Regions from separate parts of the Acetobacterium sp. MES1 genome, predicted to be linked through region 2. Evidence: a T-box and tRNA genes for the amino acid it is inferred to sense, from the RefSeq annotation. Region 2 holds a T-box; the other holds one or more tRNA genes.
The links. A T-box is a leader RNA that pairs with one kind of tRNA and senses whether it is charged. The one in region 2 lies ahead of thrS (threonine--tRNA ligase), so its partner is inferred to be a tRNA-Thr.

Region 1 (4,467 bases), on a different contig from region 2:
TTCACCTGGGATGTGGTTGGCACGATTCCCCGGGCCATGAATTTATTCATGCCTTCCAAATCAATTTCCCGTTTATCCCGATAAGCCACCCCTTCAATAATCACATTTAATGAAACCATATCCAGGTTGGGATGATTTACATAATCTTTTGGCAGATCACACATACTGTCTACTAAGAGTCTAATCATTTTTCACTTCTTTCCAATTGCAGCCAGCAATTTTTAACTTATCCATACTGCTTATTGATATCTATTTATCATTTTCTCTAAGCAATCATTTTATCACTAACTTATAATTTTAACAATATCCACATAAAAAAACCGCCCCAAAAGGACGGTTGATTTTTATGTGGGTTGCTAATTTAAATATCCATAAGACATTTATTTAGTCTGTATTTGCTCTGTTATTAGTCTTCCAGCATTTTGGCAACAACACCAGAACCAACAGTACGGCCACCTTCACGAATCGCGAAACGTAAACCTTCTTCGATTGCGATTGGGGTGATCAGGGTGATTTCCATTTGTACGTTATCACCAGGCATTACCATTTCAACGCCTTCTGGTAATTTGATGACACCAGTTACGTCAGTTGTTCTGAAGTAGAACTGTGGACGGTAGCCATCGAAGAATGGAGTATGACGTCCACCTTCTTCTTTGGTTAAGACGTATACTTCTGACATATAATGGGTATGTGGTTTGATTGAACCTGGTTTAGCCAGTACCTGACCACGTTCGATCTGAGTACGGTCAACACCACGCAGTAATGCCCCTACGTTGTCGCCTGAACGACCTTCGTCGAGTAATTTACGGAACATTTCGATCCCGGTTACTACTGTTTTACGGCTGTCGTGAATACCGACGATTTCGACTTCTTCACCAACTTTAACAACCCCACGTTCGATACGTCCGGTTGCAACAGTTCCTCGACCAGTGATTGAGAAAACATCTTCAACTGGCATCAGGAATGGTTTGTCAGTATCACGTTCTGGATCAGGGATCCAGTTATCAACGGCTGTCATCAGTTCAACAATTTTGTCGCCCCATTCTCCGTCTGGATCTTCTAACGCTTTTAAAGCCGATCCGGGAATGATTGGGGTATCATCGCCCGGGAATTCGTATTCGTCAAGCAGTTCACGAACTTCCATTTCAACTAATTCCAGTAATTCTTCGTCATCGACCATATCGACTTTGTTTAAGAAAACAACGATGTATGGTACACCTACCTGACGGCTTAACAGGATATGTTCACGGGTCTGTGGCATTGGACCATCGGCAGCACTAACAACCAGGATGGCACCATCCATTTGGGCAGCACCAGTGATCATGTTCTTAACATAATCGGCATGGCCCGGGCAGTCAACGTGTGCGTAATGACGGTTAGCTGTTTCATATTCAACGTGAGCTGTAGAAATTGTGATTCCACGCTCTCTTTCTTCTGGTGCTTTATCGATGTTTTCGAATGCTACGGCTTCACCGGTTCCAAATCGCTTGTTTAATACAGATGTGATGGCCGCTGTTAATGTTGTTTTACCGTGGTCAACGTGACCAATTGTTCCAACATTTACGTGGGGCTTATTTCTTTCAAATTTTGACTTTGCCATTTGTATTCTCCTTATAAATCTAAATATTATCGTTTAACCACTATGTCAAATTTAATTTATGATATAAAAATGGAGCCCTCATCCGGATTTGAACCGGAGACCCCCACCTTACCATGGTGGTGCTCTACCTACTGAGCTATGAGGGCTTATAATAAAGTGGTGGGAGAAGATGGATTCGAACCATCGTAGACGTCGTCAACGGATTTACAGTCCGCCCCCTTTAGCCACTCGGGCATTCTCCCACGTGCTTATTAATTCAGCTTCTCTATAATAGTTTGTTTTGCCATTTTTGTCAACTGTTTTTTAAATCTTTTTACCGATTTTTTTTCGGATGCGCTGCAAGGCATTATCCACCGATTTATTTCCACACGCTAATACTCTGGAAATCTCGTAGTAGGATGCCCCCTGGATATAAAGTGCCAGAACTTTTTTCTCAAAGCTGGACAATTCCCGTTTAACGTCAATCATCAGCTGTTCCAATTCTTCTTCTTTAATTAACTCTACTCCAGGCTCCACACTTTTTTTGGCTGCCAATCGGTCAAAAATCGTATTTTCAGGATCTTCTTCCGAAACAGACGCATAAATTGATACCGAATTGTTTAGCGGCATATGTTTCTGACGATTTGCCGAGTTGATCGCTGTTTGGATTTGACGTTCGATACAAAGATTGGCAAAGGTGGAAAATTGCGCTTCTCGATCCGGGCGAAAGTCCCATATGGCCTTTAATAACCCAATCATTCCTTCCTGGATCAGATCCTCGTGATCGCCTCCAACCAGATAATAAGAACGGGCTCGAATCAGGACATTTTTTCGATATTTTTCCAGAAGATACTCCTCTGCCTCTTTGTCTCCCTGCTGGGCGCGCCTGACGATTTCCGATTCCGCTAGTTTATTATTGCTTAGCTTGACCATTTTTTCCTCGCATTATTCTTTAACACGCATTTTGTTAAATTGATCCAGGGTTTCTTCATCCAAAAAATCACTGAGCTTAAGACCCTGTTTCGGGACGCTTTTTCTCTTATCATCCCGAAAATTCTTCAACGACGCTTCCATATCCTGAATCAACTCCCGCACCGGAACCCGCTCGGCGCCGTTGGCCATGACCATTTGCTGAAGGGTAAAATCTGACGTTACCACCCGAACGTTATAAGCTTTCGGGAGGCTATAGACAAGCTTTTCAATATAGCTGTCGGCGGTTTTATTCTTTTCGGTAAACACTACTTTGATCCGGCCATGGACTTCTTCCCGTTTTTCCAATGATTGTTGCTGATAGGCATCGAAAACAAGGATGGTTTCCCATCCTTTAAATCCGCTGTAGCCATTTAAATCATCGATCAACTTTAGCCTGGCTTCTTCCAACTGAATTTCTGAAAGACGTTTTAAATCATCTGAACCATGAATGACATTATAACCATCCACAATTAATATGGTTTTCATTGAAATCGCTGTTTGGCAGCCTCTGCAAAAATGATCGCTGCTGCTGCTGATGCATTAAAGGATTCAATCTCGCCATGTACGGGAATCGATACTGAAAAATCGCATTGCTTTTTGATCTTCTCGCTGATTCCACTCCCCTCGTTACCAATAACAATGGCCAATGACCCCTTGTAATCGGCTTTATAATAGGGATTGCCCTTCATATCTGTCGACATGATCCAGAATCCTTTTTTCTTGAGCTCTTCAATCGTCTGGCTGAGATTGGTCACCTTGACGATCGGAGTGTGGGATACTGCTCCGGATGAAGCTTTTACCGAAACCGCTGTCAACGATGCCGAACGGCGATTGGGAATGATGACACCGTCAGCCCCACAGATATTGGCACTCCGTATTATCGCCCCCAGGTTATGGGGATCCGTCAGATGATCGAGTATAATGATAAAGGGATCTCGACCCTTGCTTGTGGCATGATTTAAGATATCCTGAAGATTACTATAGGGAAATGGCGCCATCAACGCTACAATCCCCTGATGAACCTGACCATCAGCCAGATACTCCAGTCTGGCTTTTTCGACCGAATGAATAATGATATTCTGTTTTTTCGCTGCATCGGTAATCTTTTTAAGAACATGGTCGGTGTTGTCTTTTAAAATCAATAATTTATCGATTTCCTGACCAGAACGAAGCGCTTCCATTACCGGGTTTTTTCCGACAATTACAAACGTTTCTGCGGTAACGCCTTCGTCTTCCCGATTATATCCATCAAACTTGCGTTGTGGTCGCCGATCGTCAAAGCGACGGGGGCCACGCTCCTCCCGGGAATCTCGACTGTCAAATTTCCGTGGTTTTTTATCGTCCTTTTCCCCACGTTCTTCAAACTTGCGGGGCCTTTTATCCCCATTTACCGCCTGGTCATTTCTTTTCCCTCGGGGCTTGTCACTGGTCTTGCTGCTGTTTGAGCGACTATTTGATACTCGTTTCATCTTTTCACCTATTCTTTTATTTTAATTCGATTTATTTCTCGATAAACCGATTCTTGCATTATTTCGTTTATTTTTTGGCTTGTGTGTTTATTTCAGTTTCTGCATTCATATTTTGGGCTTCATCGACAGGGTTTCGTTTTCGTGGCGGCAGTGGTCCATAGTACTGATAATAGTAGGTCTTAATGTCGCCATTATAAAGCTTGCGATTCTTGGTTGCCACTTCGCCAAAATATTTCTCAAACTTTTCATAACCGGTAATAATAAAATAAGACCAACTATCCAGACTGTGAAAGACCTTACCCATATCCCGATAGAGGCGTTGAATTTCTTTTTCTTCGCCGATTCGCTCACCATAGGGCGGGTTGGTGATAATGACCCCATATTTTTTCTTGGTGGATACCGACTGAACCGGCAGTTTTTGAAAAGCGACCAAATCTGAAACGCCAG
Region 2 (4,467 bases):
CTTTCATCGGATTGTTAAGTTGCTTCTGGATCAAAATACCAGACGAATTGGTTTCTCCTGCTATATCTGGAATATGGAGATGGTAGTTAAGCTGGCAGAAGTCATTAAAAAAGCGAAACCCCAGGTTGAGATTATTTTTGGCGGCCCCGAGGTTAGTTTTGATGGAGTGGCGCTGCTAAAGGCTTATCTTTTTTGTGACCGGATTATACAGGGCGAAGGGGAAGCCAAACTAAAAGCGCTACTGGAGTCTGGTAATTATCACGAAGGCCTCAAAAAAATTCCGGGACTTTGTTATCGCAGTTCAGCGGGGCAGGTTGTCGAAAATCCTGATACTGAAGCGGTACCCCTAAGTCAATTGGTGTTTCCTTATAGTAATGTGGATATGGCAAGCCTTAAGCATAAGATCATTTACTACGAAACCATGCGGGGCTGTCCGTTTTGTTGTTCCTATTGTTTGTCTTCGGCTAAGCAAGGGTTAAATTTGCTGGGACTGGATCGGGTCTTTGCAGAATTGGATTTCTTTATTGCGGTGGGGGTCAAGCAGGTCAAACTGGTGGATCGCACCTTTAACTGCGACGTCGGTCGGGCCAAAAGGATATTTGCCCATCTGATTAAGCGTGGCGGGCCAACAAATTTTCACTTTGAAATGACCGGCGACTTGATTGATGACGAGATGATTAATTTACTTAAGACGGCCCCGTCGGGATTGATTCAATTTGAAATTGGCGTCCAGAGTACGGCTCCGGAAACCCTGGCTGCCATTGGCCGAAAAATCAGTGTGACCCGAACCGGTGACCATGTAAAAAAACTGCTAATGCCACAGAATATCCACATTCATCTGGATCTGATTGCCGGCTTACCTTTTGAGAACTACGATAGTTTCAAGGAATCCTTTAATCATGTGATCGCTCTTGCCCCAGATATGCTGCAGGTGGGCTTTCTTAAATGTTTAAAAGGTACCCGGATTCGCAGCGAGGCGCTAATTCATCAGTATCAGTATGCCAGCTTTCCGCCCTATGAAATTATTTCAAATAAGTATATTAGCGCGGAAGAGCTTTATCAATTACGTCAAATTGAAGTATTAGTCGATCGGTACTACAATAGTGGCGACTTTAAACAAAGCATGAACTATATTTTTGCGGACAAGATTTTTCTTACGCCCTTTGATTTTTTTGAAGCGTTTTCCTGTCATTGGGAAGATCAGGGCTATTATGATGTGGGCAAATCAAAGGAACAACTCTTTGCTATTTTGCACGAATTTTTCAGGGATCACAAAAAGGTCGATCAGATTGGCGAGTGTCTTCGATACGATTGGCTCACCCAGGGAAATTTCAGAATGCCAATGGGTATGTGTGATCAGACTCCAGATAAAGAATGGATCTTTGAGTTTTTAAAAGAGCCGCAGAATATTGAGAAATATCTGTCTGATTTTATTGATCAGGCACCTAAAAAGATTTATACTCAGGTCAAGTTTCAATATTTTTCAGCAGCCTTTATTAGCAGCCTCTCCGGAGCGCCGTTATCAACAGCAGAGCAAACGGGATTAGTGGTCTTTTCAGCAACGGGATCGCACATTGTTGTTGAATAAAATATTAAATTTTCTGAAAAGTATTGATTCCCGGCTAGATAAAGGTTATACTGATAGACAATAAAAATAAAAAAAAGACGCTGATAAGGACGAGTAAGTTATCCCGATGTTTCAGAGAGTAGGCAACCTGGCTGTAATTGCTTATACAACAGATAATTGAAAACCACCTTGGAGTCGAAGCCTGAAATAATTTGAAATGTTACCTTGGGTACTTTCAATATAGTAAGGTTTTACGGTGCTGACCGTTATTCAGAACTTAAGTGGATTCATGAAAATGAATCAAATTGGGTGGAACCGCGTTGAGACGTCCCTTTGTTTGACAAAGGGGCTTTTTTGTTTTTTAATTTAAAATGGTTTTATCAGTCGGATCGTTAAGATTCCCTGAATGCTCAAAATAAACGCCAAAACAAAGGAGAATAAAATGATTACTATTACGTTAAAAGACGGATCCATAAAGACTTATGAACCCGGAATTACAGTGCTTGAAGTGGCCAATGATATTAGTCCGGGATTAGCTAAAAATACCCTGGCTGGAGAACTAAACGGTGAGGTTGTTGATATCCGCCAGGTCATTAATGAAGACGCCACCCTTAATCTGCTGAAATTTGAAGATGAGGGCGGTAAGCACGCCTTTTGGCATACTGGTTCCCATCTTCTGGCCCAGGCGGTTAAACGGCTTTATCCTCAAGCTAAACTGGCCATTGGCCCGGCGATTGAGAACGGTTTTTACTATGATATTGATGTGGATGTGATTATCACCCCGGAAATCATGGAAAAAATTGAAAAGGAAATGGGCAAGATCGTTAAGGAAGGCTTGGAAATCAACCGTTACGAGTTAAGCCGTAATGAGGCGCTGGCTAAAGTTAATGCTGAAGGCGAAATTTACAAAGCCGAGCTGATCGAAAACCTCCCGGAAGATGCCATTATCAGCTTCTATTCACAGGGGGAATTCTCGGATCTGTGTGCTGGCCCCCATATTCAAAACCTCAGTGGGATTAAGGCCATTAAACTGCTCAGTCTGGCTGGTGCCTACTGGCGGGGAGATGAAAAAAATAAAATGCTACAGCGGATCTATGGAATCAGCTTCCCTAAAAAAAGTGAACTGGAAGCCTACTTAACCCGGTTGGAAGAAGCCAAAAAACGGGATCACCGTAAGTTGGGAAAAGAGCTGGATCTTTTCTCGCTTCAGGAAGAAGGCCCGGGCTTCCCATTTTTCCACCCCAAGGGGATGATTATCCGCAACGAACTGGAGAATTTCTGGCGACAGGAACATCAGTTGCGGGGCTATCAGGAAATTAAAACGCCCATCATTTTAAATGCCGATCTGTGGAAACGTTCCGGCCATTGGGATCATTATCAGGAAAACATGTATTTTACTGAAATAGATGACGCCTCCTATGCGGTAAAACCAATGAATTGCCCCGGCGGCATGCTGGTCTATAAACGCAAAGGCCATTCTTATCGGGATCTGCCCTTAAAGATGGCCGAACTGGGTCTGGTTCACCGCCACGAACTACATGGGGCGCTTCATGGCTTGATGCGGGTGCGAAACTTTACTCAGGATGATGCCCATATCTTTATGACACCCGAACAAATCGAAGCCGAAGTCATCAAGGTGATTGATCTGGCTGATGATGTTTACCGGGTGTTTGGTTTTAACTATAAGGTCGAATTATCAACCAAGCCGGAAAAAGCCATTGGTTCCGATGAAGTCTGGGAAATCGCTACCGATGCTTTAAGAAACGCATTGGAAAAGAAAGAAATCAACTATCGCTTAAACCCTGGCGATGGGGCTTTCTATGGCCCTAAAATTGACTTCCATCTGGAAGACAGCCTCGGCCGAACCTGGCAATGTGGTACCATCCAGCTGGATTTTCAGATGCCGGAACGTTTTGATTTAAACTACATTGGCTCTGACGGCGAAAAACACCGTCCGGTTATTGTCCATCGTACCATTCTCGGCAGTATCGAGCGGTTCTTTGGTATTCTGATTGAGCATTTTGCCGGGAAGTTCCCGCTCTGGCTGGCGCCGGTACAGGTAATGATTATTCCGGTTGCTGATGCCCATCATGATTTTGCCAAAGGCATTGCTGACCAACTGACCGCCATTGGCGTTCGGGCCTCGGTGGATGGCCGGGATGAAAAGTTGGGTTACCGAATCCGGGAAGCACAGATGCAAAAAGTGCCTTATATGCTGGTGGTTGGTGACAAGGAAGCTGAAGGTGGTGACCTGGCGCTGCGAATCCGGGATACTGGGGATGCTGGTCTGATCAGTCTGGCGGATCTCAAAGAAAAGCTGATTGAAAAAATCAAAACAAAGTCATTAACCTTAGACTAATCCAGGAATAATATGGGTCGAATTTGCAATAATGGTTGACAAATTCGACCCATATCAATATAATAAAAAACAATAAAGTGATGACCAGGAACGAGTAATAACAGGATGATCTTTACAGAGAGCTTTCGGTAGGTGCGAGGAAGCAAGACGTCGTTATGAATACATCCTGAGAGCTGCTCACCGAAAGGCATTGCCCGATAGGCTGAGCCGGATACCAACCGTTACCGTGGTTAAGTGACTTTAGGTTGCTTTCAGAGTGTGATGCATGCGCATCAAAGGCAAGGTGGTACCGCGAATTTGTGTTCGTCCCTGTTAGACAGAGACGAATTTTTTTTGTGTAAAAAGCGAACAATTCAGCCTGAAAAGGTTTGATTGAATAAAAATGAAAATGGAGGAAAAGAAAATGAAAAAACACGGTAAAAAATTAATGGCTGTGCTGGCTGTTGCTGCTGTGGTCGCATTAGGCGCTGGCTGTTCAAGCACGGCGACAAAAAATGACAGCAAGAGTGCCACCATCGGGATTGTTCAATACGTTGACCAC

Region 1: it has a tRNA-Thr gene. The T-box ahead of thrS (threonine--tRNA ligase) is inferred to sense a tRNA for this amino acid. The anticodon was not compared.

Annotation. Positions count from the first base shown of each region.
Region 1 covers NZ_MJUY01000054.1:17,213-21,679, reverse strand. The annotation lists gene BI182_RS14635 (DegV family protein) at 1-188, opposite strand, end outside; gene tuf (elongation factor Tu) at 407-1,600, opposite strand; tRNA gene BI182_RS14625 (tRNA-Thr) at 1,671-1,746, opposite strand; tRNA gene BI182_RS14620 (tRNA-Tyr) at 1,758-1,842, opposite strand; gene sigH (RNA polymerase sporulation sigma factor SigH) at 1,904-2,512, opposite strand; gene BI182_RS14610 (NYN domain-containing protein) at 2,525-3,037, opposite strand; gene rlmB (23S rRNA (guanosine(2251)-2'-O)-methyltransferase RlmB) at 3,034-4,020, opposite strand; gene BI182_RS14600 (THUMP domain-containing class I SAM-dependent RNA methyltransferase) at 4,088-4,467, opposite strand, start outside.
Region 2 covers NZ_MJUY01000002.1:54,226-58,692, forward strand. The annotation lists gene BI182_RS00270 (B12-binding domain-containing radical SAM protein) at 1-1,588, shown strand, start outside; T-box leader at 1,660-1,903, shown strand; gene thrS (threonine--tRNA ligase) at 2,010-3,926, shown strand; T-box leader at 3,998-4,240, shown strand; gene BI182_RS00280 (ABC transporter substrate-binding protein) at 4,330-4,467, shown strand, end outside.